One region of the Streptomyces sp. NPDC059696 genome, then DNA from elsewhere that is predicted to be linked to it. Evidence: riboswitches for the same ligand, from Rfam matches in the RefSeq annotation. Region 1 holds a riboswitch; each other region holds the start of a gene.

Region 1 (7,610 bases):
GCACACGCCGGGTCACGTCTGCCTCCACCTGGAGGAGACCCACCCGGCGCACCTCCCGGGTCACGGCCGTCTGTTCAGCGGCGACCACCTGCTGCCCGGGATCACCCCGCACATCGGCCTCTACGAGGATCCCGAGGACGCCACCGTCACCGACCCCCTGGGCGACTACCTCGACTCCCTGGAACGCGTCGGCCGCCTGGCACCCGCCGAGGTGCTCCCGGCCCACCAGCACCCGTTCCCTGACACCGCCGCCCGTGTCGGCGCGCTGCTCGCCCACCACGAGTCCCGCCTGAACGACCTGCTGGCCCTGCTCGCCGAGCCCCTCACCCCCTGGCAGCTCGCCGAACGCATGGAGTGGAACCGCCCCTGGGACCGGATCCCCCACGGCTCCCGCACCATCGCCGTCTCCGAGGCCGAGGCGCATCTGCGACGCCTGGTGAAGCTGGGACGCGCGGCGGCGGTACCGGGGAGCGAGCCGGTGACGTACGTGGCGGTCTGACGGACGGCGGAAGCGCGCGTGGCGACCGGCTGGTGTGCTCAGAGCACTGCACGCCCCTGAAGCACCGAAACGCGCCCTTCGCACGCCCCTGACCATCGGCCAACTGTCCGGATAGCGTGCCCCGGCGGGGTGGGGCGGCGCCGTCACGCCGTCCCCGGACACGAAGTGGGGGGCTTGCCGTGGGGGAGAGCATGTCCGCGGAGATATTCGTCTCCGCGTTCCATCGGCTCGGCTGGGACACGTCGATGGCGCAGCGGGGAGCCGCAGGGTACGCGTCGGTGCGCAGCTGGCGGAATTCGCAGACCGGGCAGGTGGCCGCGGCGGGGGCGGCGGCGATGGCGGTGCCGGGGGCGCACGCCGTGGCCATGGTCGGCGATGCGGCGTTCCTGCTGCACAAGATGTCCGTCTGCGCGTGGGGCATCGGCTTCAAGATGGGCGCGACGGTGGACGGCGAGGACGATCTCGCGGTCATCCTCGCCCTCTGGGCCGACGCCCTGGAGCCGGACGCCCTGAGCGTGACGTCGGCAGGGGCCGCGGCGTCGGCGGGCTTCCTCGCGTTCAACGTCGCCTATCCGACGTACGGGACCGCCGTGATGGCCAAGGCGCTCGCCCTGGGCGCGGGCAGCGGTGTGTCCGTGGTCGGGGGGAAGATCGTGGGGAAGAAGGGCGCCAAGGCCGCCGCGAAACTCAGCAAGCCGTTCATCAACAAGATCGCGCAGAAGGCGGCGGTGAAGTTCTCCGCGGTCCTGGGATCGAAGGCGGTGACGGGCTTCGTCCCGGTACTGGGCGCCCTCGCCGGGGCGGGCATCAACGCCTTCTTCGTCTCGAAGTTCGCCGACGCGGCCGAGAGCTACTACCGCCACAAGCTGGCCGCCGGCGGCTGAGAACCCGCCGCCCTCACCCCGGCGCTCCACCCGTCCTACGGCGCGCGCGCCCGGGCGTGAACGCGCCTTCGGCATAGTCCGGATGGAGTCGGGGCACGGCCCCTAGGATGGTCGTGCCGTGACGCGTCAGCGGGTGCGGAGTTGCGTTCCACCGCAAGGAGACATGCCCATGGGCACCGAAGAGGCCGCTCGTATCTCGCCCTTCGACGGAGTCCTGGACGACAGACCGGCCGGGCCCATGGTGCCGCGGCTGGCGCTGGGTGCGCGGCTGCGCGGGCTGCGGGAGGGGCGGGGTATCGGCCGGGCGGAGGCGGGGTACGTCATCCGCGCCTCCCCTTCCAAGATCAGCCGCATGGAGGCGGGCCGCCACGGTTTCAAACTGCGCGACGTGGCCGATCTGCTGACGCTCTACGGCGTCACCGACAAGGCCGAGCGCGCCACCCTGCTGGCGCTGGCCGAGCAGGCCAACACCCCTGCCTGGTGGCGGTCCTACAGCGATGTCGTGCCCGCGTGGATGCAGACCTACCTCGGGGCCGAACAGGCGGCGAGCCTCATCCGCTCCTTCCGGGTCCAGCGCGTCCCGGGCCTGCTGCAGACCGCCGACTACGCCCGGGCCGCCGTCCGGCTCGCGCACCCGGACGCCGGGGCGGCGGAGACCGACCGCCGGGTGGAGCTGCGGATGGCCCGGCGGCGGATCCTGCACCGGCAGCCGGCGACCCGGCTGTGGGCCGTGATCGACGAGGCGGCGCTGCGGCGGCCGGTGGGCGGCAGCCGTGTGATGCGGGAGCAGCTCAGGCATCTCATCGAGTGCTGCGCGCTGCCGCACGTGACGGTGCAGGTCCTGCCGTTCGCCGCCGGCGCCCACGCCGGGGAGGGCGGTCCGGTGACCATTCTGCGGCTGCCCGGCGGGCAGTTGCCGGACGTGGTCTACCTGGAGCAGCTCACCGGTGCCCTCTATCCCGACCGGCCGGCCGAGATCGAGTGCTACTGGGACGCCATGAACCGGCTGGTGGTCGAAGCCGAGTCCCCCGACGAGACCCCGACCATCCTGCACCGCATCCTTCAGGAGGCCTGAGGGTCAGCGCTTGCGGGCGACGCCGCCGTACTGGTGCACCTCGGCCGGCAGGCCCAGGGCCGCCGCGTCGGGGCGCCAGCGCGAGCAGGACGCCACGCCCGGTTCGAGCAGTTCGAGACCGTCGAAGTAGCGCGCGATCTGCTCGGGGCTGCGCAGGATGTAGGGGATCGAACCGCCGTCGTTGTACGTCTGGATGGCCCGGACGTAGTCCTCGCTGGTGTCGGTGGAGTCGTACTGCACGAGGTAGCTGCCCGGCGGCAGGGCGGCCACCAGCCGGCGCACGATCGAGCGGGCCTCGTCGTGGTCCTCGATGTGGCCCAGGATGCCCATCAGCATGAGGGCGACGGGCTGGTCGAAGTCGAGTGTCTTCCCGGCCTCCCGGACGATGGTGTCCGGAGCGCGCAGGTCGGCGTCCACGTAGTTGGTGACGCCCTCCGCCGTGCTGGTGAGCAGGGCGCGGGCGTGGGCCAGCACCAGGGGGTCGTTGTCGACGTAGACGATCCGGCTCTCCGGGGCCACCCGCTGGGCGATCTGGTGGGTGTTGTCCACGTTGGGCAGGCCGGTGCCGATGTCCAGGAACTGGCGGATGCCCTCTTCGGCGGCCAGGTGGCGGACGGCGCGGGCGAGGAAGTAGCGGGCGGCGCGGGCCCCGGTCTCGATGCCGGGGAAGACCTCGCGGAACGCGTCACCGGCCACCCGGTCGACTTCGTAGTTGTCCTTGCCGCCCAGCCAGTAGTTCCAGATCCGGGCCGAGTGCGGCACCGAGGTGTCGATCTTGGGGAACGGCTCCTGCTCGGAGTTCTCCACGTGCTCGGTCATGGACGCTCCTGCGTGTGTGGTCGAGGAAGCCCCACGTTATCCGCTCCGGCCCCAGGAATGGATCAACTCGGCTGCTGTGCGCAGCAGTTCGGTCGCGGCGAGCAGAGCCCTGCCCGCCGCCCCGGATCATCCGCCGACACTCTCGGCCGTCTCGGCCGTTCCGGCACCCTCGGCCATCTCGGCCGTCCCGGCACCCTCGGCCGTCCCGGCGGTCCCGGCCATCTCGGCCGTCCCGGCCATCTCGGCCGTCCCGGCCGCCTCGGCCGTCTCGGCCGCCTCGGCCGTCTCGGCCGCCTCCGCCATCAGGACGTCGAGGCGTTCCCTCAGTCCCCTGACCGCGGCGATTCCCAGGTCGGACGCCCAGTCCCCCCTGAGACCGGCCCGCTCACAGCCCTCGACGGCGCCGCTCAGGATGGCCAGGGTGAGACCGACCCACTGCCGGTCGGTCAGGTAGCCGGGCTGACTCACTCCCTCGGACCCGGGCTGCGTGTGCGGCATGGCGTCTCTCCGTCCTGGGCCCCCGGCCCCCTTGCACAGGTCGTCCGGTCCGGGGCGTCTCGCTCCGCCCGGGACCCCCTCGGCCCGATTCCTACGTGCGGGTACAGTAAGCGGGTCGTCATCACACCGTACGGGGGGAAGCCGGTGCAATTCCGGCGCTGACCCGCAACCGTGAGCCGCCGCACCACCGGGCGGTGAGCCGGATCGCCTCGTACGGGTCGTGACCGGCTCACGTGCCCGGCAGCGTGCCGGGCACCGCACCGTCGAGGTACACGGAGCCGAGCCGCCGGGGTGTCCCGTGCTGTCCGGCTCCCCCACAGGGAGAGGCACCCGCCGATCATGAACGTTCGCCGCAGCGCCGCGGTCCTGGCCGCAGTCGCCGTGATCGGCGCCGCCACCCCGGCCGTCGCAGACCCGTCCCCGTCGTCGTCCCAGGCGTTCCCCTCCGCCCTGTACGGCTCGACCGACCCGAAGTACGACGGGGTGTGGCGGCAGTCGCTCGCGCTGCTCGCGCAGGACACGGTGGGTGTGAAGCCCGCGGCGAAGGCCGTGCGGTGGCTGGAGCGCCAGCAGTGCGCGGACGGCTCCTTCGCCTCGTACCGCCCCGACCCCACCGCCGCGTGCGACGCCAAGACCATGAGGGACACCAACGCCACCTCCGCCGCCGTACAGGCCCTGGCCGCGCTCGGCGGGCACGACGGCGCCACCGGCAAGGCCGTCGCCTGGCTGAAGTCCGTGCAGAACGAGGACGGCGGCTGGGGCTACTCCGCCGGCGGGGCCAGCGACACCAACTCGACGTCGGTCGTCGTCGGCGCGCTCGCCGCCGCGGGCGAGAAGCCGGGCCAGGTCGTGAAGGACGGCAAGTCCCCCTACGACGCCCTGCTGAAGCTCGCCCTGCCCTGCGGCGGGGACCAGGACGGCGCCTTCGCGTTCCAGCCCGACAAGAAGGGCAAGCTCGCCGCCAACGCCGACGCCACGGCGGCCGGTGTGCTCGGCGCGCTGGGCAAGGGCATGGTCGTCGAGCCCGGCAAGAAGTCCGACGCGACCTGCGAGAAGGCCGCGACCCCGGAGCAGGCCGCCGCCAACGGGGCCGCGTACCTCACCGCCACCCTGGCGAAGGACGACGGGCACCTGATGTCCGCCCTGGCCGGTGCCGAGCCCCAGCCCGACTACGGCAACACCGCCGACGCGGTCGTCGCGCTCGCCGCGCGGGGCGACACCGCGCAGGCGGAGAAGTCCGTGCGGTGGCTGGCGAAGAACTCCGCGGCCTGGGCCGCGCAGAGCGGCCCGGCCGCCTACGCCCAGCTGATCCTCGCCGCCCACGCGACGGGCAGGAACCCGCGTGACTTCGGCGGCGCGGACCTCGTCAAGCAGCTCAACGCGACGGGCCCGGCCCCGCAGGCCACCGGGAAGACCGAGGCCTCGGCCGCGAAGGACGACTCCGGCTCGGACTTCTTCGGGGTCTGGTGGTACGTCGGTGTCTGCCTCGTCGCCGGCATCGGCATCGGCTTCCTGTTCACCGGCCGCAAGAAGCAGCAGCACCTGTGATCCGCCGCGCCCTTCTCCTGCTCCTGGTCCCGCTCCTGCTGTGCGCGGGGGCGGGCCAGGCCCAGGCGGCCGGGTACCGGTACTGGTCGTTCTGGGAGCGTGACGCCGGGACGTGGGTGTACGCCACCCAGGGCCCGTCCCTGGCCCGCCCCTCGGACGGCGACGTCCAGGGGTTCCGCTTCGCCGTGAGCGAGGACTCCGCGGACGCGTCACAGCCGCGCGGCAGGGCCGACTTCGCGACGATCTGTGCGAAGACGCCCGCGCGGGACGGCAGCAAGCGGGTCGCCCTGGTCCTCGACTTCGGCACACGCTCCGACGCGCCGGAAGGGGAGACCCCGCCCGCCGCCCGCACGGTCTGCGCCCGGGTCTCCCCCGACGCCACGACCGCTGATGCCCTGGCGGCGGTGGCGGGGCCTCTGCGCTACGACACGAACGCCCTGTTGTGCGCGATCTCCGGCTATCCGGAGCAGGGCTGCGGCGAGCAGGTCTCGCAGCAGCGGACCCCGGGGCAGGGGAAGCCGACCGCGCAGAAGCAGAAGAAGACCTCGTCGGACGACGGCCCCTCCCTGGGCCTGATCGCGGGCATCGCCGTGGTGGCGGTCCTGGGCGGCGCGGCCATCTGGCAGGTACGCCGACGTGGGTGACCACCCGGCCCGCCCTGCGGACAATCCCGCCGCCGAGCAGGACGACGGCCCGGACAGCCGTCCCTCCCGCCCTGCGGACAGCCGGGCCGCCGAGCAGCACGACAGCCCGGACAGCCGTCCCTCCCGCCCTGCGGACAGCCGGGCCGCCGAGCAGCACGACAGCCCGGACAGCCGTCCCTCCCGGACTGCGGACAGCCGGGCCGCCGACGAGTACGACGGCGCGCGCACCCGTCCCTCCCGGCCTGCGGACAGCCCGGCCGTCGAGGCGGGGAGGGGCCGCCCCGGTCCGACCCCGCCCGGGCGTCGGCGTCGGGCCCAGCTGCACCCAGGGGCCTGGTGGCTGTGGGCGCTGGGGCTCGGGACCGCGGCCACCCGCACCACCAACCCCCTCCTCCTCGCTCTCCTCATCGCGGTCTCCGCGTACGTCGTGGCGACCCGCCGCCCCGACACCCCCTGGTCCCGTTCCTACGGCGCCTTCGTCAAACTCGCCCTCGCCGTGATCGTCGTCCGCCTCCTCTTCGCGACCGTCCTCGGCTCCCCCATCCCCGGCACGCACACCGTCCTCACCCTCCCCGAGCTCCCCCTCCCCGCCTGGGCCCAGGGCATCCGCCTCGGCGGCGAGGTGACCGCGGAGGCCCTCACCTTCGCCCTGTACGACGGTCTGAGACTGGCCGCCCTGCTCATCTGCGTCGGCGCCGCGAACGCCCTCGCCAACCCCTCGCGCCTCCTGAAGTCCCTGCCGGGCGCCCTGTACGAGCTGGGCGTCGCGGTCGTCGTCGCCCTCACCTTCGCCCCGAACCTCATCGCCGACGTCCGGCGGCTGCGCGCCGCCCGCCGCCTGCGCGGCCGTCCGGACCGGGGAGTCAGGGGCCTGCTGCAGGTGGGGCTTCCGGTCCTGGAGGGCGCGCTGGAGCGCTCCGTCTCCCTGGCCGCCGCGATGGACGCCCGCGGCTACGGCCGTACCGCCCAGGTCCCGCCCGCCGTACGCCGTACCACCTCCGCCCTCACCCTCGGCGGCCTGCTGGGCGTCTGCGCGGGAACGTACGGCCTGCTCACGGCCGAGGGCGCCGCGTACGGCCTGCCCGTGCTCCTCGCGGGTCTCACCGCCGCCCTCGCGGGCCTCAAGCTCGGTGGCCGCAGGTCCCTGCGCACCCGTTACCGCCCGGACCGCTGGGACGTGCGCGCCTGGCTGGTCACCGCCTCCGGCGTCGCGGTCGCGGCCCTGCTGGCCCTCGCCGGGGCCCGCGACCCCGCCGCCCTGCACCCGGGCGTGGTCCCCCTGGTCGCCCCCGCCCTCCCCCTCTGGCCGGCCGCGGCCGTACTCCTCGGCCTGCTGCCCGCGTTCGTCGCCCCCGACCCCCAGGAGCCGTCGTGATCCGCTTCGAGGATGTCTCCGTGACCTACGACGGGTGCGGCGAACCCACCGTCCAGGGCATCGACTTCGAGGTGCCGGAAGGCGAACTCGTCCTGCTGGCGGGCCCGTCCGGCGTGGGCAAGTCCACGGTCCTGGGCGCGGTCGGCGGACTGGTCCCGCACTTCACCGGCGGCACCCTGCGCGGCCGGGTCACGGTCGCCGGCCGCGACACCCGCACCCACAAGCCGCGTGAACTGGCCGACGTGGTGGGCACGGTCGGGCAGGATCC
Region 2 (7,610 bases), on a different contig from region 1:
GCAGCCGGAGCGGCCGGTGAGGGCGTGGAGCATGTTCTCGGCCAACTCGTCGCTGCCGTAGGTGGCGTAGGGGGCGACGCGGACGGGGCCGCCGAGCGCGGCGGCCATGTAGTGGATCAGCGGCAGCTCGGTCACGAGCGTCGAGACGGCCGTGGCGTGCACGGCGTGGGTGTGGACGACGGCCCGGGCGCCGGTCGTGCGGTAGACGGCGAGATGCATGGGCAGCTCGCTGGTCGGGACGAGGGTACCGAGGACCTGCCGGCCGTCCAGGTCGACGCCCGTCACGTCGTCGGGCGTCAGCCGGTCGTAGGGAACGCCCGACGGGGTGACCAGGACGGTGTCCCCGACGCGCACCGAGACGTTGCCGGACGTGCCGACGACGAGGCCCTCCGCCACCGTCCGGCGGGCCGTCGCGACGAGGTCGCCCCAGGCGCGTGCCTCCTCGGGGCGCACGGACCCGCGGCGCGGCTCCCCCGCATCCGCCCCGCCCCCCGGTACGTCCGTCACGTCCGTCACGTCCGTCGGGTCCGTCACGTCCGTCGGGTCCGTCACGGCCGTCGCGTCCGGTGCGTCCGGTACGTCCGCTGTGCCCCGCCCGTCGCCTCGCCGCTCAGCCATGCCGCGATCCTGCCAGGCGGGCGCTCGCAGCGCTGCGGTGCGGGGGACTTCGGGGCGCGCTTCAGGGCATGCGTCGTACACGACCGCGGTGACACCGTGGCGTGTGACCGTGGCGTGTGATCGGGATCCGTTCGACGGGTCACTCATCCGGGTGAAATGGAACACTCCCGGCGGTCGGCCGCCGGGGCGCCGGGCGGCCGTGCCGGGCGGAACCCCGAACCCCCTCTTGCGGTCACCCCTGCGCCCCTCTCAGTTCATCTTCCGTTCACTCAGGTTGCCTACGTTCGTCGCGCCAATGACCTCGAACGATTGCCTGGGTAAATGGAAAGCTTCTCGCTGATCCTCGCGATTGTGGTGGTAACCGCACTCGCGTTCGATTTCACGAACGGTTTCCACGACACCGCGAACGCGATGGCCACGACCATTTCCACGGGCGCCATGAAGCCCAAGGTCGCTGTGGCCATGTCCGCGGTCCTCAACCTGGTCGGCGCCTTCCTGTCCGTCGAAGTCGCCAACACGATCTCCAAGGGCCTCGTCGACGAGGCCGGCATCCGGCCCGAGGTCATCTTCGCCGCACTGGTCGGCGCGATCCTCTGGAACCTGCTGACCTGGCTCGTCGGTCTGCCCTCCAGCTCCTCCCACGCCCTCATGGGCGGTCTGATCGGTGCCACGATCGCCTCGGCGGGCATCGGCGCGGTGCACGGAGACGTGCTGGTCACCAAGGTGCTGATTCCGGCGATCGCCGCCCCGCTGGTCGCGGGCATCGCGGCGATGCTCGCCACGCGGCTGACGTACTCCCTCGGCAGCAAGGCCGAGAGCCAGGCGTCCAAGAAGGGCTACCGGACCGGTCAGATCGCCTCCGCCGGCCTGGTCTCCCTGGCCCACGGCACCAACGACGCCCAGAAGACGATGGGCATCATCACCCTCGCGCTGGTCGCCGGCGGCGCCGTGGCGCCCGACTCGGACCCGCCCATGTGGGTCATCCTCTCGGCGGGTCTCGCCATCGCGCTCGGCACCTACCTGGGCGGCTGGCGCATCATCCGCACCATGGGCAAGGGACTGACCGACCTCCAGCCGCAGCAGGGCTTCGCCGCCCAGACCTCCGCGGCCACGGTCATCCTGGCCTCCTCGCACCTCGGTTTCTCCCTCTCCACGACGCACTCCGTGTCCGGTTCGGTGATGGGTGCCGGGCTCGGCCGCAAGGGCGGCGTGGTCCGCTGGTCCACCGCGACGCGGATGTTCGTCGCGTGGGGTCTGACCCTGCCGGCCGCGGCCCTGGTGGGCGCGCTCGCCGAGTACGTCACCGGCTTCGGCAGCTGGGGCACCGCGGTGGTGGCCGTCTTCCTCATCGCCTCCAGCGCGGCGATCTGGAAGCTGTCGCGGCGTGAGGTGGTCGACCACACCAACGTCAACGACACCGCTGACGCCGAGCCTGCCGGTGTGGTGACCACCGCGATCGCCGCGGTGACGCCGCCGCCGGTGGGCGGCACGGCCCCGGCGTCGGAGGACCCGGTCCCCTCGTTCCCGGCGCAGGCCACCGCCGAGCGCACGCCGACCACGACCACCACGGTCTGACCGCCACCGGTTACAAGGAAGAGTCTCGGATATGAAGATCGACTGGGCGGCCCTCGGCTCCGTCTTCGGCGTCAGCCTCGTGGTCACCGTGGCCCTCGTCGGCCTGTTCACCCTCGGCATCACCGGTCTCTCGCGCCGCGAGCGGGCGGTCGCCGAGGGCGGGTCCGCGAGTCTCGCGGTCACCGGCGCGTACGCGTGCTTCGCGGCGTGTGCGGTGGCCGTGGGGTACGGGATCTACCTGATCGTGGCCTGAGCGCCGCACCGCACATCGTGTCCGCCGGGCGGCACGGGACTTGAGGTCCTGTGCCGCCCGGTCGTCGTGTGGGGGCAGGGGGCGATGTGGGGTTCTCCACACTCTCCCCTCGCAGGTCAACGGCAAGTTGACGGCCGTTCCCGGCCGTGGTGGACTGCCGGGGCCAGTACGGCGGCAGGAGAGGAAGCCGGTGAAAGTCCGGCGCGGTCCCGCCACTGTCACCGGGGTAGCAATCCCCGGGAGCCAGGAACTCTCACCGCCGATCTCGTCGAACCAGGGCGTGGACACCCTGAGTGAGGACACATATCGCCATGCGCGGCTGCCGATCGAGGTTCACCACCCCACCCCTGCCCGCCCTCCTGGCCGGCTGAGCCCATGGGTGCCGGTCGCGTCTTCGCGTACGGCGCCGCCGCCGGTCTGATCGGTGACCTGCTGCTCGGTGATCCTCGCCGGGGGCATCCGGTCGCCGCGTTCGGACGGGCCGCGGGTGCCGTGGAACGGGTGTTGTGGCGGGACCACCGCGGGTGGGGCGCGCTGCACACCGCCGTGTGTGCCGGCGGGGCCGTCGCCCTCGGGTCCGTCGCCGCGCGTGCCGTGCGCACCTCCCCCGCCGCCTCCGCGGCGCTGACCGCTGCCGCCACCTGGGCCGTCGTCGGGGGGACTTCACTCGCCCGGGAGGCGCGCACCATCGGGCAGGCGCTGGAGGCCGGGGACGTCGAGGCGGCCCGGGCGCGGCTGCCGCACCTGTGCGGCCGCGATCCGCAGGCCCTCGACGCCGACGGCATGGCCCGGGCCGTGGTCGAGTCCGTCGCCGAGAACACCTCCGACGCGGTGGTGGGGGCGCTGGTGTGGGGGGCCGTCGGCGGGGTGCCGGGGCTGCTGGGGTTCCGGGCCGTCAACACCCTGGACGCCATGGTCGGGCACAAGTCGGCCCGCTACCGCCGCTACGGGTGGGCCTCCGCGCGGCTGGACGACCTCGCGGGGTGGCCGGGAGCGCGGCTGACCGCCGTGCTCGCCGCTCTGGCCGGGCCGGATCCGCGGGGGGCCGTGCGGGCCTGGCGGGCCGACGCGGACAGGCATCCGAGTCCCAACGCGGGGCCCGTGGAGGCCTCGTTCGCCGGGGCGCTCGGGGTGCGGCTCGGCGGGACGCTCTCGTACGGCGGGCGGGTGGAGCACCGTCCCGTGCTGAACACGCGGGGGCGTGCCGTCGGTACGCAGGACGTCGAACGGGCCGTGCGGCTGTCGCAGCGCGTGACATGGCTCGCGCTCGGGGTGTGCGCGGGCGCGCGGTTGCTGATGAGTACGCGGTCGTCCAGTAGTGCGCCGTCGTCCAGGAGCGCGCGGTCGCTCGGGAATGCGCGGTTGCTCGGGAATGCGCGGTTGCTCGGGAGTGCGCGGTTGCTCGGGAGTGCGCCGTCGCTCCGGGGCCCGTGGTCGCTGAAGTGGGGGAAATGACATGAGCGGTGGGCTTCTCGTTGCCGGCACCACCTCCGACGCCGGCAAGAGCGTCGTGACCGCCGGTATCTGCCGGTGGCTGGTGCGCCAAGGCGTCAAGGTCGCGCCCTTCAAGGCACAGAACATGTCCCTGAACTCCTTCGTGACGACGGAGGGGGCCGAGATCGGACGGGCCCAGGCCATGCAGGCGCAGGCCTGCCGCGTCGAGCCGACCGCGCTGATGAACCCGGTGCTGCTCAAGCCCGGCGGCGAGCAGAGCAGTCAGGTCGTGCTGCTGGGCAAGCCGGTCGGGGAGATGAGCGCGCGTGGCTACCACGGCGGACGCCAACAGCGGCTGCTCGGGACGGTGCTGGACTGCCTGGAGCAGTTGCGGGGCACGTATGACGCGGTGATCTGTGAGGGGGCCGGTTCTCCCGCCGAGATCAATCTGCGGCGGACGGACATCGTGAACATGGGGATCGCCCGGAACGCCGGGCTGCCCGTGCTCGTCGTCGGCGACATCGATCGGGGCGGGGTGTTCGCCTCGTTCTTCGGGACGGTGGCGCTGCTGTCGCCCGAGGACCAGGCCTGTGTCGCCGGGTTCCTCGTCAACAAGTTCCGCGGGGACGTCTCCCTGCTGGAGCCGGGTCTGGAGATGCTGCACGGCCTCACGGGGCGCAGGACGTACGGCGTGCTGCCGTTCCGGCACGGGCTCGGGATCGACGAGGAGGACGGCCTCAGGGTCTCCCTGCGGGGGGTGGTGCGGGAGTCCGTCGTCGCCCCGCCGGTCGGCGAGGACGTGCTGCGCGTCGCGGTCTGCGCCGTGCCGCTGATGTCCAACTTCACCGACGTGGACGCCCTGGCCGCCGAACCGGGCGTCGTGGTGCGGTTCGTGGACCGGCCGGAGGAGCTGTCCGACGCCGACCTCGTCATCGTGCCCGGCACCCGCGGGACGGTCCGGGCGCTGGAGTGGCTGCGCGAGCGCGGGCTGGCCGACGCCCTGGTCCGCAGGGCCGCCGAGCAGCGGCCCGTGCTCGGCATCTGCGGCGGCTTCCAGATCCTCGGCGAGCACATCGAGGACGACGTGGAGAGCCGCCGGGGCCACGTCGACGGGCTCGGGATGCTGCCCGTACGGGTGCGGTTCGCCCGCGAGAAGACCCTCACCCGGCCGTCCGGGGAGGCCCTCGGGGAGCACGTCGAGGGTTACGAGATCCACCACGGGGTCGCCGACGTCACCGGCGGAGACCCCTTCCTGGACGGCTGCCGGGTCGGCCAGACCTGGGGCACGCACTGGCACGGCTCACTGGAGTCGGACGGCTTCCGGCGGGCCTTTCTGCGCGAGGTGGCGGCCGCCGCGGGCCGCCGCTTCGTGCCCGCGCCGGACACCTCGTTCGCCGCGCTGCGCGAGGAGCAGCTCGACCGGCTCGGCGACCTGATCGAACAGCACGCGGACACCGACGCGCTGTGGCGGCTCATCGAGTCCGGCGCGCCGCAAGGACTGCCCTTCATTCCACCGGGAGCACCCGCATGAGCACTGTGTTGTTGTTGTCGACCGCCGACACGGACCTGCTGGCGGCCCGGGCCGCCTCAGGTGCCGACTACCGGATCGGCAACCCGACCCGCGTGGACGTCCGGGAGGAGCTTCCGGCCCTGCTGGACGGGGCCGGCATCGCCGTCGTCCGGCTGCTCGGCGGCAAGCGGGCCTGGGAGGACGGGCTCGCCGCGCTGAAGGCGTCCGGCATCCCGACCGTGCTGCTGGGCGGCGAGGCCGTGCCGGACGCGGAGCTGATGGCCGAGTCGTCCGTCCCGGCCGGTGTCGTCGCCGAGGCGCTCAGGTACCTCGTGGAGGGCGGCCCGGACAACCTGACCGAACTCGCCCGGTTCCTCTCGGACACCGTGCTGCTGACGGGCGAGGGCTTCGACGAGCCTCGGAAGATGCCCGAGTACGGCGTCCACGGCGAGCGTGAGCTCGTGCCGGGCCGCCCGACCGTCGGCGTGCTCTTCTACCGGGCCCACGAACTGAGCGGCAACACCGCCTTCGTGGACACCCTGTGCGACGCGATCGAGGCGCGCGGCGCCAACGCGCTGCCCGTGTACTGCGGTTCGCTGCGCGGCGCGGACGCGGGGCTGTACGAGATCCTCAGGCAGGCCGACGCCCTGGTCGCGACCGTCCTCGCCGCGGGCGGCACGCACGCCTCGCAGGCCTCGGCGGGCGGCGACGAGGAGGCCTGGGACATCGGCGCCCTCGCCGAGCTCGACATCCCCGTGCTGCAGGGCCTGTGCCTGACGTCGTCGCGGCAGGCCTGGTCGGACTCGGACGCCGCCCTCTCCCCCATGGACGCCGCGATGCAGGTGGCCATCCCGGAGTTCGACGGACGGCTGATCACCGTGCCGTTCTCCTTCAAGGAGCAGGGCCCGGACGACGTGCCCGTCTACGTCGCCGACCCGGAGCGGGCGGGGCGCGTCGCCGGCATCGCCGTACGGCACGCGCGGCTGCGGCACAAGGAGAACGCCGAGAAGAAGCTCGCGCTGGTCTTCACCGCCTACCCGACCAAGCACTCGCGGGTCGGCAACGCGGTCGGTCTCGACACCCCGGCCTCGGCGGTGCGGGTGCTGGACGCGCTGCGGGACGCCGGGTACGTCGTCGAGGGGCATCCGGACGAGGGCGACGAGCTGATCCACCGGCTCATCAACGCCGGCGGGCACGACGTGGAGTGGCTGACGGAGGAGCAGCTGGCCGCCGCGCCCGCGCGGGTGCCGCTGGCGGACTACCGGGCGTGGTTCGAGAAGCTCGACCCGGAGTTGAGGGACGCCATGACCGAGGCGTGGGGCGAGCCGCCGGGCAGCCTCTACGTCGACGGCGACGACATCGTGCTGGCGTCCCTGCAGTTCGGGAACGTCGTGGTGCTGATCCAGCCGCCGCGCGGCTTCGGCGAGAACCCGATCGCGATCTACCACGACCCGGACATGCCGCCGTCCCACCACTACATGGCGGCCTACCGGTGGCTGGAGAACAGTTTCGGCGCCGACGCGATCGTCCACATGGGCAAGCACGGCACCATGGAGTGGCTGCCCGGCAAGGGGCTCGGGCTCAGCGGCGGCTGCGCGCCGGACGCGGTCCTCGGGGACCTGCCGCTGGTCTACCCGTTCATCGTCAACGACCCGGGCGAGGGCACCCAGGCCAAGCGCCGCGGGCACGCCACGGTCGTCGACCACCTCGTGCCGCCGATGGCCCGCGCCGACACCTACGGCGACCTGGCCAAGCTGGAGCAGCTCCTCGACGAGTACGCCCTCGTCTCCGATCTGGACCCGGCGAAGGCCCCGACCGTGCGCGCCCAGATCTGGACGCTGGTCAAGGCCGCCGAACTCCACCACGACCTGCATGTCGACGAGCAGCCGGACGACGAGGAGTTCGACGAGTTCGTCATGCACATCGACGGCTATCTGTGCGAGATCAAGGACGTGCAGATCCGCGACGGCCTGCACATCCTGGGCGGCGGTCCGGTCGGCGAGCCGCGCGTGAACCTCGTGCTGGCCGTGCTGCGCGCCTCGCAGGTGTGGGGCGGACAGGCCAACGCGCTGCCGGGCCTGCGGGCGTCGCTGGCGGAGCACTTCGGGCTGGTGGAGAAGGAGCTGCTGGCCGAGCCGGGCGCTCCGGTGAAGGTGCCCGTCGAGCTGACGGACCTGGTGGACGGCCCGGCCCGCAGCGCCGCCGACGCGATCGACCTGC
Region 3 (7,610 bases), on a different contig from region 1:
GATTCACGCCGTCGAGCAGGGCGACGGCCACGTTCTGCAGCATGCGTCCAGTGTGCCTCGCCGTTGGCAGTAATTCGAGGGTCTACGGCAGTCCTGCCACTGACGGTAAGGAGTCATCAGCGCGACAGTGGTGTCCATGAACAGCAACCAGGTAGAAGCACTGATCGGACTGACCGCCACCTTCGGGATCCTGGTCCTCCTGATCCTCCCGTCCGTGATCGGCCTGGTGCGCGAGAGGCGCATCGACCGTCAGATCCGGGAGGCTCAGGAGGCCCGCGAGGAGGTGCCGGCTCAGAAGTCCTCGTCCAGGTCGACGGTGCCCTCCACCGCCACCTGGTACGCCGAGGGACGCCGCTCGAAGAAGTTGGTCAGCTCCTGAACCCCCTGGAGCTCCATGAAGGAGAAGGGGTTCTCGGAGCCGTACACCGGAGCGAAGCCGAGGCGGGTCAGCCGCTGATCCGCCACGCACTCCAGGTACTGCCGCATCGACTCGGTGTTCATACCCGGCAGGCCGTCACCGCACAGGTCGCGCGCGAACTGCAGCTCGGCCTCGACGGCCTCCCGGAGCATGTCCGTCACCTCCTGCTGGAGCCGGTCGTCGAAGAGCTCCGGCTCCTCCTTGCGGACGGTGTCGACCACGTCGAAGGCGAAGGACATGTGCATCGTCTCGTCGCGGAACACCCAGTTGGTGCCGGTGGCCAGGCCGTGCAGCAGGCCCCGGCTGCGGAACCAGTAGACGTACGCGAAGGCCCCGTAGAAGAACAGGCCCTCGATGCACGCGGCGAAGCAGATCAGGTTGAGCAGGAAGCGGCGGCGGTCCGCCTGGGACTCCAGGCGCTCCAGCTTCTCGACCTCGTTGATCCACTTGAAGCAGAACCCGGCCTTCTCGCGGATGGACGGGATGTTCTCCACGGCCGCGAAGGCCGCCGCCCGGTCCTCCGGGTCGGGGAGATAGGTGTCGAGCAGCGTCAGATAGAACTGCACGTGCACCGCCTCCTCGAAGAGCTGACGGCTCAGGTACAGCCGCGCCTCGGGGGAGTTGATGTGCTTGTACAGCGTCAGCACCAGGTTGTTCGCGACGATCGAGTCGCCCGTCGCGAAGAAGGCGACCAGCCGGCCGATGAGGTGCTGCTCCGCGGGGGAGAGCTTGGCGAGGTCGGCGACGTCCGAGTGGAGGTCGACCTCCTCCACGGTCCAGGTGTTCTTGATGGCGTCCCGGTAGCGCTCGTAGAAGTCGGGGTAGCGCATGGGGCGCAGGGTGAGTTCGAAGCCGGGGTCGAGAAGGTTCTGGGTGGTCATTACTGGCAGGCCTCGCAGGACTCGGGGTTTTCCAGGGAGCAGGCGACCGCTTCCGGGTCGGGGGTGGCCTGCACGGGCACGGTGGCCCGGGCGGCTCGGGCGATGCGGGTCGCCGGGCGCGAGCGCAGGTAGTACGTCGTCTTCAGCCCGGACTTCCAGGCGTAGGCGTACATCGAGGAGAGCTTGCCGATGGTCGGTGTCTCCAGGAACAGGTTCAGGGACTGGGACTGGTCCAGGAACGGCGTCCTGGCCGCCGCCATGTCGATCAGGCCGCGCTGCGGGATCTCCCACGCCGTGCGGTAGAGGGCGCGCACGTCCTCGGGGATCCAGGCGAAGCCCTGCACCGAGCCGCTGGCCTCGCGCAGGGCCTCCCGGGTGCGGGCGTCCCACACGCCGAGCCGCTTCAGCTCGTCCACCAGGTAGGAGTTGACCTGGAGGAACTCGCCCGACAGCGTCTCGCGCTTGAACAGGTTGGACACCTGCGGCTCGATGCACTCGTACACGCCCGCGATGGAGGCGATGGTGGCCGTGGGCGCGATGGCCAGCAGCAGCGAGTTGCGCATGCCGGTCGTGGCGACGCGCTCGCGCAGCGCCGCCCAGCGCTCCGGCCAGGTCAGCTCCGCGTCGTAGTGGTCCGGGTGCAGCACGCCCCGGGCCGTGCGGGTCTTCTCCCAGGCCGGCAGCGGGCCGTTGCGCTCGGCGAGGTCGGCGGAGGCCTCGTACGCGGCGAGCATGATCCGCTCGGCGATACGGGTGGACAGGGCCTTGGCCTCGGGCGAGTCGAAGGGCAGGCGCAGCTTGAAGAAGACGTCCTGGAGGCCCATCGCGCCGAGGCCGACCGGACGCCAGCGGGCGTTGGAGCGGCCCGCCTGCTCGGTCGGGTAGAAGTTGATGTCCACGACCCGGTCGAGGAACGTCACGGCCGTGCGGACGGTCTCGTCCAGGCGCTCCCAGTCGATGTCCCCGCCGGTCACGAACGCGCCGAGGTTCACCGAGCCCAGGTTGCAGACCGCCGTCTCGCCGTCGTCGGTGACCTCCAGGATCTCCGTGCAGAGGTTGGAGGAGTGCACGACGTGTCCGGGCTCGGCCGTCTGGTTGGCGGTGCGGTTGGCGGCGTCCTTGAAGGTCATCCAGCCGTTGCCGGTCTGCGCGAGGGTGCGCATCATGCGGCCGTACAGCTCACGCGCGGGCAGGGTCTTCTTCGCGAGGCCCTTCGCCTCGGCCGCCCGGTACGCGGCGTCGAACTCCTCGCCCCACAGGTCGACCAGCTCCGGCACGTCGGAGGGGGAGAACAACGACCACGGCGCGTCCGCGTTCACGCGCCGCATGAACTCGTCCGGCACCCAGTGCGCGAGGTTCAGGTTGTGCGTACGGCGGGCGTCCTCGCCGGTGTTGTCGCGCAGCTCCAGGAACTCCTCGATGTCGGCGTGCCAGGTCTCCAGGTAGACCGCGGCGGCACCCTTGCGCCGGCCGCCCTGGTTCACGGCGGCGACCGAGGCGTCCAGGGTCTTGAGGAACGGGACGATGCCGTTGGAGTGCCCGTTGGTGCCGCGGATCAGTGAACCGCGGGCGCGGATCCGGGAGTAGGCGATGCCGATGCCGCCGGCGTGCTTCGACAGCCGCGCCACCTGGTGATACCGGTCGTAGATGGAGTCCAGCTCGTCCTGCGGGGAGTCCAGGAGGTAGCAGGACGACATCTGGGGGTGCCGGGTGCCGGAGTTGAAGAGCGTGGGGGAGGAGGGGAGGTAGTCGAGGCGGCTCATGAGCCCGTAGAGAGCCGCGACCTCGTCCACCGCGCGTACGGTGTCGTCCTCGGCGAGACCGCACGCCACCCGCAGCATGAAGTGCTGGGGCGTCTCGACGACCTTGCGGGTGTGCGGGTGGCGCAGCAGATAGCGGCTGTGCAGGGTGCGCAGGCCGAAGTAGCCGAAGCGGTCGTCGGCCGCACGGTCGATCAGCGCGTCGAGGCGGGCGGCGTGGACGCGCACGAACTCGGCGGTGCGGTCGGCGATGAGCCCCTCGCGGTGGCCGACCGCGACGGACTCGGTGAAGGACGTGACGCCCTGCGAGGCGGCCTCCTCGCGGATGCCGATGGTCAGCAGCCGGGCGGCCAGCCGGGAGTAGGCGGGGTCCTCGGAGATCAGACCGGCCGCTGCCTCCGTCGCCAGTTCCCGCAACTCCGCCTCGTCCGCGGCGGCGGACCGGCCGCGCAGCGCGGCGGCGGCGACCCGGCCGGGGTCGGCGTCGGGGAGGTCGGCGGTCAGCTCGCTCAGGGTCCGCAGCAGCGCGGCACCGGGAGCGTCGTGCTCCTCTTCGGCTGAGACCGGTTCGGCTGGCGCGATGGTCACGTGGGGCTCTCCCTCGCTCGGCACGGGGGCCTCGTCGAGGGCAGGGGGCAGCACGCGAGCGCACTGCGGCGTCGCGTCCACCGGCCCACTCCACGAGGCCCGGACGTCAGGGCACACCGGCCGGGTGGCCGGGTGCGCTGTCGGCAGGTCCTCGGACTGACCCCTGTGCACGACGGCCCCAGGAACGGGCGGTTCCGGGAACAGACATGCACAAGTACACCGTTGCGGGACAGTTCCGGATTCGCACCGGATTCCCCTGCGGCGACAGCGAGCACGAGCATACATCTTGTGCCGGGTTCGAACGGCACCCCCAGATGTTGTGTCGTGCTGGTTTCAGAGCGTCAACTCATAGGTGAGAAGAGTGATGTCCGTCAGCTCCGGGAGGGGGTTCCAGTCACGATCGGGGGTACGCGTGAAGCCCAGCCGTCCGTAGATGCGGTGGGCCGCGTGCATGGTGGGCTGGGTCGACAGCACGACGCTCCGGCAGCCCGGGGTGGCCCGTGCCCGCTCGACGCAGGAGCGCACGAGGGCCTCGCCGACTCCCTGTCCGCGGGCCGCGTGCGCGACGGCGAGCATGCGGATCTCGGCCTCTCCGGGGCCGGCTATGTCGGCCATGGGCCCGCCGGACGGCACGAAGGTGACGCCGCCGAGCACGCGGCCGTCCTTCAGAGCCGCCAGGACGTCCGCGGCGCCGGCTCGTCCGGCGACGTCCCTCAGTACGCCCAGGTACGCGTCGCCCTCGCCGAAGTCGAGGAGGCCGTCCTGAAGGTAGGCCTGGGCGGTGATGGTGCCGAGTTCGTCGTATTCGGTGGGATGCGCACGGCGGATCAGGAGGTCCATGGCGCGAGTGTGCACGACAGCGGGCCGCCGATGTGTGTCAGGTCGGCGGCCCGCTGCGGGTGTGGTGTGGTTGTTCGCGCAGTTCCCCGCGCCCCTGAGCGCGGCCCGCTCAGGCCGCGCTCAATGGCTCGTCCCCGCCGTCGCAGGCGGGAGTTCCACCTGGACCCCCGGGTCGCCCGCGTCCGCCGTGTAGTCCTCCGGCTTGGTCTCGTCGATGCCGTCGGGAGCCTTCAGGGCCTTCAGGACGAAGGTCAGGACCACCGTCACCACCACGTTCAGGACGAACGCCGTGAGGCCGATGTAACCGATCTCCCCGATGCCCGGGATCTCCTTCGCGGAGCCGCCGAAGTGCTTCTGCGTCGGGGAGGCCACGCCGTACGCCGCGACCGTGCCGTAGACCATGCCGACCGCCCAGCCCGCGAGCAGGGCCCAGCGGTGGAACCAGCGGGTGAACAGGCCGCCGACCAGCGCCGGGAAGGTCTGCAGGATCCAGATGCCGCCCAGCAGCTGGAAGTTGATGGCGACCGTCTTGTCCATGGTGAGGACGAACGCCAGGGCGCCGACCTTCACCAGCAGGGAGACCAGCTTGGAGACCTTGGTCTCCTGCGCCGGGGTGGCGTCCGGCTTGATGAAGTCCTTGTAGATGTTGCGGGTGAAGAGGTTCGCGGCCGCGATGGACATGATGGCCGCCGGCACCAGCGCGCCGATGCCGATCGCCGCGAACGCCACGCCCGCGAACCAGTCCGGGAACATCGTCTCGAACAGCTGCGGGATCGCCAGCTGACCGTTCTGCACCTTGATGCCGGCCGCGATCGCCATGAAGCCGAGCAGCGCCAGCAGACCCAGCATCAGCGAGTACAGCGGCAGGATCGTGGTGTTGCGGCGGATCACCTCACGGCTCTTCGAGGACAACGTCGCCGTGATCGAGTGCGGGTACATGAACAGGGCGAGGGCGGAGCCCAACGCCAGCGTGGCGTACGTCCACTGGCCCGGCTCGGCCGGTGCCAGGGCCCCGCGTGGCGCGCCGGTCGCCGGATTGGTCTGGCTGAACGCGTCGCCGGCCTTGGCGAAGATGTCGTCGAAGCCGCCCAGTTTGATCGGGATGTAGATGATCGCCACCGCGATGACGATGTAGATCAGCGTGTCCTTCACGAACGCGATGAGCGCGGGGGCCCGCAGACCCGACGAGTACGTGTACGCCGCGAGCACGCCGAACGCGATCAGCAGCGGCAGGTCCTTGACGAACCAGTTGGTGTTCTCGCCGCCGCCGACACCCATCACGTCCAGCACGGCCTGGATGCCGACCAGTTGGAGCGCGATGTACGGCATCGTCGCCAGGATGCCCGTCACGGCCACCGCCAGCGACAGGCCCTTCGAGCCGAAGCGGCCGCGCACGAAGTCGGACGTCGTGACGTACCCGTGCTTGTGGGACACCGACCACAGGCGCGGCAGGAAGGTGAAGATCAGCGGGTACACCAGGATCGTGTACGGCACGGCGAAGAAGCCGGCCGCGCCCGCCGCGTAGATCGCCGCCGGCACGGCGACGAAGGTGTACGCCGTGTACAGGTCGCCGCCGAGCAGGAACCAGGTGATCCAGGTGCCGAACGAGCGCCCGCCCAGGCCCCATTCGTCCAGGCTGTGTTCGTTCTCGGCCTTGCGCCAGCGCGCGGCCAGGAAGCCCATGGCCGTCACGGCCACGAAGAAGAAGATGAAGACGGCGAGTGCGACGCCGTTCACGCCGTCCTTCACTGCGACGCACCGCCCTTCGCGGCCGAGCGGGCGCGCTGGTCACGCTGCCACAGCTTGTAGGCGATCATCGTCAGAGCGGTGGAGATGAGCACCCACGCCATCTGGTACCAGTAGAAGAACGGGATACCGATGAAGGCCGGGTCGGTCTTGGCGTACGAACCGACCCACAGCATGGCCACGAACGGCGCGACGAGGCACACGGCGATGACGACGCGCACGGGCGTCACCACCGGCCCTCTGCTTGCTTCAGGCGCTTGCGACATCAGGCGGCTCCATCCCTTGGTGATCACCTGTGCAATGCGCAGGCAATCTAGGTCAGGGGGAGGCGGGAGCGGAACCCCTCGTCCGCAATGCGGTACCCAACCGAAACCCGGCGCCAGCAGGGACGGAGCGCCGCCCGGCCGGCTACTCGGCGGGCCGCTTCAGCCGCGCCACGAACTTGTACCGGTCGCCCCGGTAGACCGACCGCACCCACTCCACCGGCTGGCCGTCCCGGTCCAGCGAGTGCCGGGAGAGCATCAGCATCGGCAGCCCGACGTCCGTGCCGAGCAGACCGGCCTCGCGCGGGGTGGCCAGGGACGTCTCGATGGTCTCCTCGGCCTCCGCGAGATGGACGTCGTAGACCTCGGCCAGCGCCGTGTAGAGGGACGTGTACTTCACCAGGGACCGGCGCAGGGCGGGGAAGCGCTTCGCGCTGAGGTGGGTGGTCTCGATGGCCATCGGCTCGCCGTTGGCCATGCGCAGCCGCTCGATGCGCAGCACGCGTCCGCCGGGCGTGATGTCGAGCAGCCCGGCCAGCCGGTCGTCGGCGGTGATGTAGCCGATGTCCAGCAGCTGCGAGGTGGGTTCGAGGCCCTGGGCGCGCATGTCCTCGGTGTACGAGGTCAGTTGCAGCGCCTGCGAGACCTTCGGCTTGGCGACGAACGTGCCCTTGCCCTGGATGCGCTCCAGCCGGCCCTCGACGACCAGCTCCTGCAGCGCCTGGCGCACGGTGGTGCGGGAGGTGTCGAACTCCGCCGCCAGCGTGCGCTCGGGCGGGACCGGCGTGCCCGGCGCCTGGGTCTCGGTCATGTCGAGCAGGTGCTTCTTCAGCCGGTAGTACTTGGGCACGCGCGCGGTACGGACGGGCACCCCGTTCTCGTTCTCCGCACTGCTGACGTCGGTGCTCATGCTCCGCCTTCCCGGCCCGGTCTGCCGACACGATCCCACTTGTATACCGTCGGCGCCTCTTTTGGTCTAGTCCACCATTCCCTGTGGTCTACCCGCAGTATGCCTCGTTCCCTTCGGGTTTTCGCTGGCTTCTTACTTAAAGGTTCCTGCATATGTAGGTCGCATAACGGCTGGTCAGAGCTTTATCGGGCCCCTTGACAGGCC
Region 4 (7,610 bases), on a different contig from region 1:
CAGCAGGGTGGCGTTGATCTTGGCGATCGTGCCGTCCATCATCGTGGACAGGTAGCCGCACGGAGCCGACTCGTACAGATCCTCCGCGCTGTCCTCCAGCAGCGCGGTGAACGCAGCGGCCGTGCTCGCCTCGTCCCCCGTCCCGGTGGGCTCCGGCACGCCGCCCGTACGACACATCACTTCAGGGACTCCAGGAAGTCGAGGATCGCCGCGGTGGTGGCCTGCGGCGCGCTGAGCTGCGGGCAGTGCCCGGTGGCGTCGAGGGTGACCAGCCGAGAGGCGGGAATCGCCGCCTGCACGTAGGCCCCGACCTCGCGGGGCGCGATGGCGTCCTGCGCGCACTCCAGTACGAGGGTCGGCACGGACACGCCCTTCAGGTCCTCGCGGCTGTCGGTGAGGAAGGTCGTGCGGGCGAAGACCCGGGCGATGTCGGGGTCGGTGGCGCAGAAGCTGTTCGTGAGCTCCTGGCCCAGCTCCGGGCGCTCCGGATTGCCCATGATCACCGGTGCCATCGCGGACGACCAGCCCAGGTAGTTCGCCTCCAGGGAGGCGAGCAGCTCGTCGATGTCCTCCGTGCTGAAGCCGCCGCGGTAGCCCTCGTCGTCGATGTAGCAGGGTGAGGGGGTCACCATCACGAGCGCCCCGATCCGCTCGGGAGCCGCCTGCGCCGCCAGCACGCCCACCATGGCACTCACCGAGTGGCCCACGAACACCGCCTGCCGCAGGTCCAGCTCCTCGCAGACGTCGACGACGTCACCGGCGTACCCGTGCAACGAGGAGTAGCGCTCCTCGCTCCACGCCGCGAGCTCCGAGCCGCCGGAACCGACGTAGTCGAACAGCACCACGCAGTAGCGCTCGGCAAGCGCGGGTGCCACCAGCCGCCACATGTTCTGGTCGCAGCCGAACCCGTGCGCCAGGAGCAGCACCGGCGCGTCGACGGGACCGATGACCTTGACGTTGTTTCTGCGGCGGATGTCCATGGCCGTCATGCTCCCACCCCGGTCGGAGCGGATCGACTGCGCCCCTGCGCACCACGGCTTCGCGACCGCGAAGTCAGCCCAGGTACAGCGGCACCCCGGAGGCCAGGTCACCGAGCTCGGTCTGCTCAGCCCCGGTCGGCACACGCCTGCCGGTGCCGATCAGCAGTGCGTCCGTGTCGGAGAAGGAGGAGGGGAACGGGCCGCCCGCGAGCCGCTCCAGCATCGCCCGGGACCGGGAGAGCCCTTCCGCGGGCGGCTGCCGCGCGCCCGGGACGTGGGCGATCAGGTCGAGGTGGTGCAGCGTCCACTCCATGACGTACGCGGAGAGGTACTCGCCCACGGTGAGGACCTCGTCGCGGGTGCCGACCCGGCCTGCCGGATCGGCGAGCAGGGCCGCGCGCCCGGCGGCGGAGCCGACGTCGTCCAGATGGAACTTCAGCAGGCCCGGGTCCTCGTACGCGGCGGCGAGCCGGACGGTCAGCGCGTCGAGCGGGTCGTCACCGGTCGGCGGGGTGTCCGAGACGTCCCAGTACGTCAGCGCGTCACGGGTGGGTTCCCGGTCCGTGGGGGTGGCCAGGGTGATCAGGACGTCCTGGGCGTCGACGACCAGGTGGCACACCAGGTCACGCACCAGCCATCCCGTACAGCCGCTGGGCCGCCCGAAGTCCTCGTCGGACAGTCCGGCCACCGCCGCGCGCAACGCCGTCCAGGTACGGGAGAAGAGATCCACCCCGGCAACGTAGAACCCCGCGCGAGGGGGCACAAGCGCGTTTCGGCCGACCGCGCCCACCACCGCGTGCTCCTGCCTTCCGGACACCCGCAGCCCCCTCGCCGCCGCATGGCTTTCGGGGGGGCGGGAGCCTTCAGCCGTCCGGCCCCCGCACGGCTCCTACGCCCCGGACGCCCCCAGCCGCCCTCCCACGAGGGCGGCGAGTTCCTCCGGTGTCCGCGGGCCCGGGTGCGTCTCGGGCAGCAGACCCTGGGAGCGCAGCAGCTGCGCCGCCGCCGCGCCCCACGGCAGACGCAGCCCGGCCTCGCGGAGGAGATCCGGCCGGGCCAGGGCCGTGGCCGCGGGTCCGGTGCGGACACCGGACGGGGTGAGCAGCGCCGCGTCGTCGGCCCAGCGCAGGGCGAGGTCGACGTCGTGGGTGGCCATCACCACCGTGGTGCCGGCGGCCCGGAGCCCGTCGAGGGTGGTCAGGAGACGCTCCTGGCCGTCCGGGTCGAGTCCGGCGGTCGGCTCGTCGAGGATGAGGACCCGGGGCCGCATGGCGACCGCTCCCGCGATGGCGGTCCGTTTGCGCTGCCCGTAGGAGAGCAGATGGGTCGGCCGGTCGGCCAGGGCCGTGATGTCCAGGGCGGCCAGCGCCTCCGCCACGCGCGCCCGGACCTGCGTGTCGTCCAGGCCGAGGTTCAACGGCCCGAACGACACGTCCTGCTCGACGGAGGCCGCGAACAACTGGTCGTCCGGGTCCTGCACCACCAGCTGCACGGTCGTCCGCAGCCCGGTCAGCCCCTTGCGGTCGTACGCCACCGGCCGTCCCTCGACCGTCAGCCGCCCCTGGTGCGGTTTCAGACCGCCGGAGAGCAGCCGCATCAGCGTGGTCTTGCCGCTGCCGTTGCGGCCGAGCAGCGCGAGCGCGCGGCCCTCGCGGATGTCGAAGTCGAGGCCGCTGAGCACGGCCGGGCCGTCCTCGTAGGCGAAGGACGCGCCCCGCAGGGCGACGAGGGCGGGCTCGCTCATGTCAGCGGCCTTTCCAGTACGAGGGTGAGGACGGCCACCGCCGCGAGCAGCGCGCAACTGGCCGCGGTGAAACGGACGGAGACCCGGGCCTCGGGCACCAGGACCCGCAGGGTGCCGTCGTAGCCGCGCCCGGCGAGCCCGGCCTGGAGACGGGTGGCCCGGTCGAAGGCCCGGACGAAGGCGGTGGCGCCGAGCCCGGCCAGGGACCGCCACTCCGCGGCCCGGCCGGTGTGCCCGAGCCGGGCCGCCTGGGCCTCCCGGATGCGGCGCACGGAGTCCAGCAGCAGGAAGCTCATCCGGTACGTCACGAGCGCGACGTCGACGACCGGAGCGGGCACCCCGGCCCGGACCAGCCGGGGCAGCAGGTCGGACATGGGCGTGGTGAAGGCGAACAGCAGCACGCCCAGGGAGGCCGCCGAGGTGCGCAGCAGCAACTCCCCGGCCCGGATCGGCCCGTCGGCGGCGAAGGCGACGAAACCACCCGGCCCGCCCACCTGGACGAGCAGCGTGAGGGCGCCCGTCACGCAGAAGCCCAGCGGCACCCGGTAGGCCCGCCACAGCCGCCGCCCGGGCACACCGGCCGGACCCAGGAGCACGACCAGGGCCGTCAGGAGCACCAGGGCCGCGCCCGGCCAGGGCGGCAGCGAGATCGCGAGCAGGGTGAGACCGAGTCCGAGCACGGCCTTGTCCACGGGATGGCGGCGGCGCCAGCGACTGCCGTGCGCCGCCGCGTCGATCGGCAGCACCCGGGCTCAGTCCCGTTCCGCGGCGGACTTCCCGGCGGTGCCGGCGAGCGTGTCGTCGGACTCCCGCTCCAGCGCCCGCTGCTCGCCCTGCCTGCGGCCCCGGCGCAGACCGAAGTAGTAGGCGAGTACACCGGCGCCGAGAGCCGCCTGGAGGGCGAACAGCGCCGACTCGATCTCGCCGGAGGGCGGTTCGTACAAGGGCGAGAACCACGGCTCGTAGTCCGGCTTCAGCTCGGTGATCGCCGTCTCCGCCTCGGCGTCGGCGCCCGTGAACGGCTCCTTCTTGTGGTCGCCGAGCCCGAGCGCCAGGGGCAGCACCGCCAGCGCGGCCACGGCGAGCAGCAGGAGCAGGTTGATCTTCGTGTTCCGCTTCATCGGGCCACTGCCTCGGTCTCGGTCTCCGTCCGGGCCCGCCGGGTGGCGACGAGCACGCCCAGCCGGGTCAGTTCGCCCTTGCTGGACTGCACCAGCAGCCGCATCACGAGCACGGTCAGCAGGCCCTCGCTCACCGCGAGCGGGATCTGGGTGACGGCGAAGATGGAACCGAATTTGCCGAGCGCGCCCAGGAACCCGCTGCCCGGGTCGGGGAACGCGAGCGCCAGCTGCACGCTGGTGACGCAGTAGGTGGACAGGTCGGCGAGGAACGCGGCGAAGAACACCGCCACCATCAGCGGTGCGTTGGAGCGCCGCAGCAGCCGGTAGACGGCGTATCCGGCCCAGGGCCCGACGATCGCCATGGAGAAGACGTTGGCGCCGAGCGTGGTGAGGCCGCCGTGCGCGAGCAGCAGTGCCTGGAAGAGCAGGGTGATGGTGCCCAGCACCGCCATGATGGGCGGCCGGAACAGGATGGCGCCCAGGCCCGTGCCGGTGGGGTGCGAGCAACTGCCCGTGACGGACGGCAGTTTCAGGGCGGACAGGACGAAGGTGAAGGCACCGGACGCACCGAGGAGCAGCGTGCTCTCGGGATGCTCGCGCACTTCACGGGTGAGCGACCGGACCCCGTGGACGACGAACGGCGCCGACGCGACGCCCCAGGCGACCGCGTGCGCCGGAGGAAGGAAACCCTCGGCTATGTGCATGGCTCAGCAGACCCTCTCCAGCACCTCGTGGATGGTTGACGCGCCTTGGCCGGTCTCCTGGCTGACGGGTACCACCGCCCGGACTCCGCCTTCCCGGGTCACGAGGACCCAGTGGCTGCCCCTGAGGGCTGGAGCCGGACTTCCCGATTCACAGTGGCGAGGGCCGCACCGGCATCACACCGGATTTCCCGTTCACCAAGGCCTGGTGACAATAAGGCCGGGGTAAGGGCGATGACAAGCCACCCAAGGGGCGCGTGAGGGGGCGCCCGTTCGCACACCGGCGCATCCCGCGGCCGATCCACGCGCGCTCGACAGCGGCCCGTCACACGCCGCCCGGGCCGCGTCAGTCGTCGGTCCCGTCGTCCCCGCCGTCGTCGCTCCCGTCCTCTTCCCCGCCCTGGAGCGGCTCCTGCGGCTTCGGCTGCGCCGGCCCGCCGCCTGCCCCCTGTGTCGGAGCCGCCGCACTCGGCGCGGGCGCGGCAGGAGCCGACGAGGACGGCGAGGCGGAGGGAGTGACATCGGCCACGGTGCCGGTGTCCGGCGTGTCGGCCGTACCCGGGCCGACGGCCGGGTCGGCCCGCTGGTCGGTCTGCTGCTCGGAGGAGCCGGGCGCGGAGTCCTCGGACGCCTCGGCGGCTGGACTGCTCGCCGTCGGGGACGCGTCGGGTTCCGTGCCCTCCGCGGTCGTGTCGGGCGAGAACCAGCGCATGCCGAGGAGCATCGCCGCGAGGAAGAGGCCCGCGGCGGCGGCCGTCGCGGCCACCCTCGACCGGTTGCCGGCACCGCCGCGCCCGCGGGTGCGGCCCGAACGCCCCGCCTGGGCGGCCCGGGCCGCGGTGCGGTGTCCCGTGGTCGCCGGCAGCGCGTACGTGGTCGGAGCGCCGGTGTCGGCGCCGCCGTACGAGCCCGGACCGGCGGGCTTCGCCCTGGACGTGGTGGCGGGCCGCAGCGGCGGGGAGACCTCGGGCAGTGGCTCGGGCAGGCCCTGCCAGGCGCCCCCGGCGAACCACTCGGCGGCCTGCTGGGCGGTGGGCCGGTCCTCGGGCTGCTTGGCGAGCAGACCGAGGAGGTAGTTCTCGAACGCGGGCGGAAGCCCGGCGACCCCGAGCTCGCGGGGCGGCACGGGAGCGGAGTCGAGATGCTGGTGGAGCAGGGCGACGGCGGTGTCGGCCTCGAACGGCGGTCGTCCGCTGAGGAGCTGGTAGAGCACACAGCCCAGGGAGTACATGTCCGAGGCCGGCCCGGCGGGCTTGCCCAGGGCCCGCTCGGGCGCGAGGTAGAGGCCGGTGCCGATGATCTGCCCGGTGGCGGTGAGCGCGGCGCCGGGGTCGTCGAGGAACCGCGCGATGCCGAAGTCGCCGATCTTCAGCGTGCCGGCCGTGTCCAGCAGCAGGTTGGCCGGTTTGACGTCCCGGTGCACGATGCCCTGGGCGTGCGCGGCGGCGAGCCCCGCGGACGCCTGTGCGGCGAGCCGGGCCACCCGCTCGGCGGGCAGCGCGCCGGAGCCGGCCAGCACCCCGGCGAGGCTGTCGCCCTCGACGAGCTCCATGACCAGGTACAGCCGGTTGTCGTACTCCCCGAAGTCCAGGACCCCCACGACGTTGGGGTGGTTGAGACGCCCGGCGGTCTGCGCCTCCAGACGGAACCGGGAGGCCGCCGTGGGGTCGGTGTCCTGGGGCAGCAGCAGCTTGAGGGCCACCGCTCTGGCGAGCATGGTGTCGTAGGCACGCCAGACCTCTCCCATTCCACCGCGCCCGATCTCAACATCCAGCCGGTAGCGGCCCGCTAGCAGCACTCGTCCTCGTCTCATGCGTGGGAAGGTCGCGCCGCAGGCCGAACTCCCCGCGTCCGCACGGGGGTTGGTGGGGGTGCCGCAGCCGACCCAGGATACTGGCGCGGCGTCACCGCTGATCGCCGCAGCAGTGTCCTCCTCGGGCGTCGTCTCGCACATCCCGCGCGAAGAGGTCACCCGCCGGGGTGACGCCGCGGCGTCACCGGGAGCGCCGGTGCCGTCTCAGGCCGCCGCGCCCGCCTCCTTCGCACGGCGCGGCAGCAGGGCCACCGCCAGGGCCGGTACGGCCGCGAGGACCAGCCACGGCACGGCGGCCGGCAGCCCCAGGTCGAGCAGCGAGCCGGTGGCCGCGCTGCCGGCCAGGACGATCAGGCCGGAGACGGACGACAGCGCGCCCGTGTAGAGCCCGAGCCGGCCCTCGTCGGCGAGGTCGGGGACCCAGGCGCGGGCGGCGGGCACCACCAGCATCTGCCCCACGGTGAGAAAGATCACGAAGCCCGCGGCCGGCAGCAGCCCGGCGGTGCCGGTCCAGCCTGCCGGGCGGGCCGCGGCCACCACCGCGAAACCGGTCGCGATCAGCAGCAGTCCCGCGGTCATCGAGCGGCGCAGATCGAGCCGGTCGCCCGCCCAGCGGGTCACCCGCAGCTGGGTGAACACCACCAGCACCGACGACAGCGCGAAGAGCCAGGACAACGGCGCCTGCGAGCCCGTCGCGCGCTGCACCTCGTCCGGCAGGGCCAGATACAGCTGGTTGTAGGCGAGCAGATAGGAGCCGTAGGCACAGCACAGGGCGAGGAAGCTCCGGTTGTGCAGCAGGGCCCGGACCCCGCCCCGCTCGCGGACGCGGACCCGGCCGGGGATGTGCTGCGGCATCAGCCACAGGTGGCCGGCGAGGACGAGGACGAAGACCGCGGCACCCGCGAGGCACGCGGTGCGGAAGTCCACGGCGAGCAGCAGCGCGCCGAGCAACGGCCCGGCGAACGCCCCGACCTGGCCCGCCACGCTGAACAGGGCGAGGACCCGGGTGCGTGGTCCGTGGCCGTCCTCCTCCCAGACCACCGCCTGGCGGGCCACCTCGGACTCCACGGCCGGGGAGAACAGCGCGGCGGCGAACCCGATCACCAGCACCGCCCCGATCACGGCCCCCGGGGCCCGCGCGTACCCGAGCCACACGAACCCGGCGATCCTGAGCACACACCCCGCCAGCACGACCGGCCGCACCCCGAACCGGTCGACGAGCCCCCCGCCGACCACGAACAGCCCCTGCTG

What was found. Region 1 has a riboswitch for cobalamin ahead of ACFV20_RS22405 (prenyltransferase/squalene oxidase repeat-containing protein). Riboswitches for the same ligand answer to the same signal wherever they lie in the genome.
Region 2: linked by a shared signal. The riboswitch ahead of ACFV20_RS27810 (cobalamin biosynthesis protein) and the one ahead of ACFV20_RS22405 (prenyltransferase/squalene oxidase repeat-containing protein) in region 1 are both predicted to bind cobalamin.
Region 3: linked by a shared signal. The riboswitch ahead of ACFV20_RS25975 (ribonucleoside-diphosphate reductase subunit alpha) and the one ahead of ACFV20_RS22405 (prenyltransferase/squalene oxidase repeat-containing protein) in region 1 are both predicted to bind cobalamin.
Region 4: linked by a shared signal. The riboswitch ahead of ACFV20_RS10970 (energy-coupling factor ABC transporter permease) and the one ahead of ACFV20_RS22405 (prenyltransferase/squalene oxidase repeat-containing protein) in region 1 are both predicted to bind cobalamin.

Annotation. Positions count from the first base shown of each region.
Region 1 covers NZ_JBHWFG010000020.1:93,231-100,840, forward strand. Annotated here, with positions in the region: gene ACFV20_RS22380 (MBL fold metallo-hydrolase) at 1-499, shown strand, start outside; gene ACFV20_RS22385 (hypothetical protein) at 691-1,383, shown strand; gene ACFV20_RS22390 (helix-turn-helix domain-containing protein) at 1,553-2,458, shown strand; gene ACFV20_RS22395 (SAM-dependent methyltransferase) at 2,462-3,277, opposite strand; gene ACFV20_RS22400 (hypothetical protein) at 3,404-3,775, opposite strand; cobalamin riboswitch at 3,868-4,004, shown strand; gene ACFV20_RS22405 (prenyltransferase/squalene oxidase repeat-containing protein) at 4,115-5,323, shown strand; gene ACFV20_RS22410 (SCO2322 family protein) at 5,320-5,967, shown strand; gene ACFV20_RS22415 (energy-coupling factor transporter transmembrane component T) at 6,287-7,342, shown strand; gene ACFV20_RS22420 (ABC transporter ATP-binding protein) at 7,339-7,610, shown strand, end outside.
Region 2 covers NZ_JBHWFG010000029.1:92,103-99,712, reverse strand. Annotated here, with positions in the region: gene ACFV20_RS27825 (class II aldolase/adducin family protein) at 1-618, opposite strand, end outside; gene ACFV20_RS27820 (anion permease) at 940-2,193, shown strand; gene ACFV20_RS27815 (hypothetical protein) at 2,225-2,446, shown strand; cobalamin riboswitch at 2,588-2,721, shown strand; gene ACFV20_RS27810 (cobalamin biosynthesis protein) at 2,822-3,901, shown strand; gene ACFV20_RS27805 (cobyric acid synthase) at 3,903-5,411, shown strand; gene cobN (cobaltochelatase subunit CobN) at 5,408-7,610, shown strand, end outside.
Region 3 covers NZ_JBHWFG010000026.1:34,254-41,863, reverse strand. Annotated here, with positions in the region: gene ACFV20_RS25990 (GlxA family transcriptional regulator) at 1-43, opposite strand, end outside; gene ACFV20_RS25985 (hypothetical protein) at 137-379, shown strand; gene ACFV20_RS25980 (ribonucleotide-diphosphate reductase subunit beta) at 292-1,299, opposite strand; gene ACFV20_RS25975 (ribonucleoside-diphosphate reductase subunit alpha) at 1,299-3,647, opposite strand; cobalamin riboswitch at 3,772-3,945, opposite strand; gene ACFV20_RS25970 (GNAT family N-acetyltransferase) at 3,981-4,487, opposite strand; gene mctP (monocarboxylate uptake permease MctP) at 4,608-6,236, opposite strand; gene ACFV20_RS25960 (DUF3311 domain-containing protein) at 6,233-6,499, opposite strand; gene ACFV20_RS25955 (GntR family transcriptional regulator) at 6,642-7,406, opposite strand.
Region 4 covers NZ_JBHWFG010000008.1:58,699-66,308, forward strand. Annotated here, with positions in the region: gene ACFV20_RS10940 (PP2C family protein-serine/threonine phosphatase) at 1-177, opposite strand, end outside; gene ACFV20_RS10945 (alpha/beta fold hydrolase) at 177-980, opposite strand; gene ACFV20_RS10950 (maleylpyruvate isomerase N-terminal domain-containing protein) at 1,054-1,710, opposite strand; gene ACFV20_RS10955 (energy-coupling factor ABC transporter ATP-binding protein) at 1,870-2,724, opposite strand; gene cbiQ (cobalt ECF transporter T component CbiQ) at 2,721-3,470, opposite strand; gene ACFV20_RS10965 (energy-coupling factor ABC transporter substrate-binding protein) at 3,477-3,845, opposite strand; gene ACFV20_RS10970 (energy-coupling factor ABC transporter permease) at 3,842-4,549, opposite strand; cobalamin riboswitch at 4,579-4,764, opposite strand; gene ACFV20_RS10975 (protein kinase) at 4,893-6,344, opposite strand; gene ACFV20_RS10980 (MDR family MFS transporter) at 6,564-7,610, opposite strand, start outside.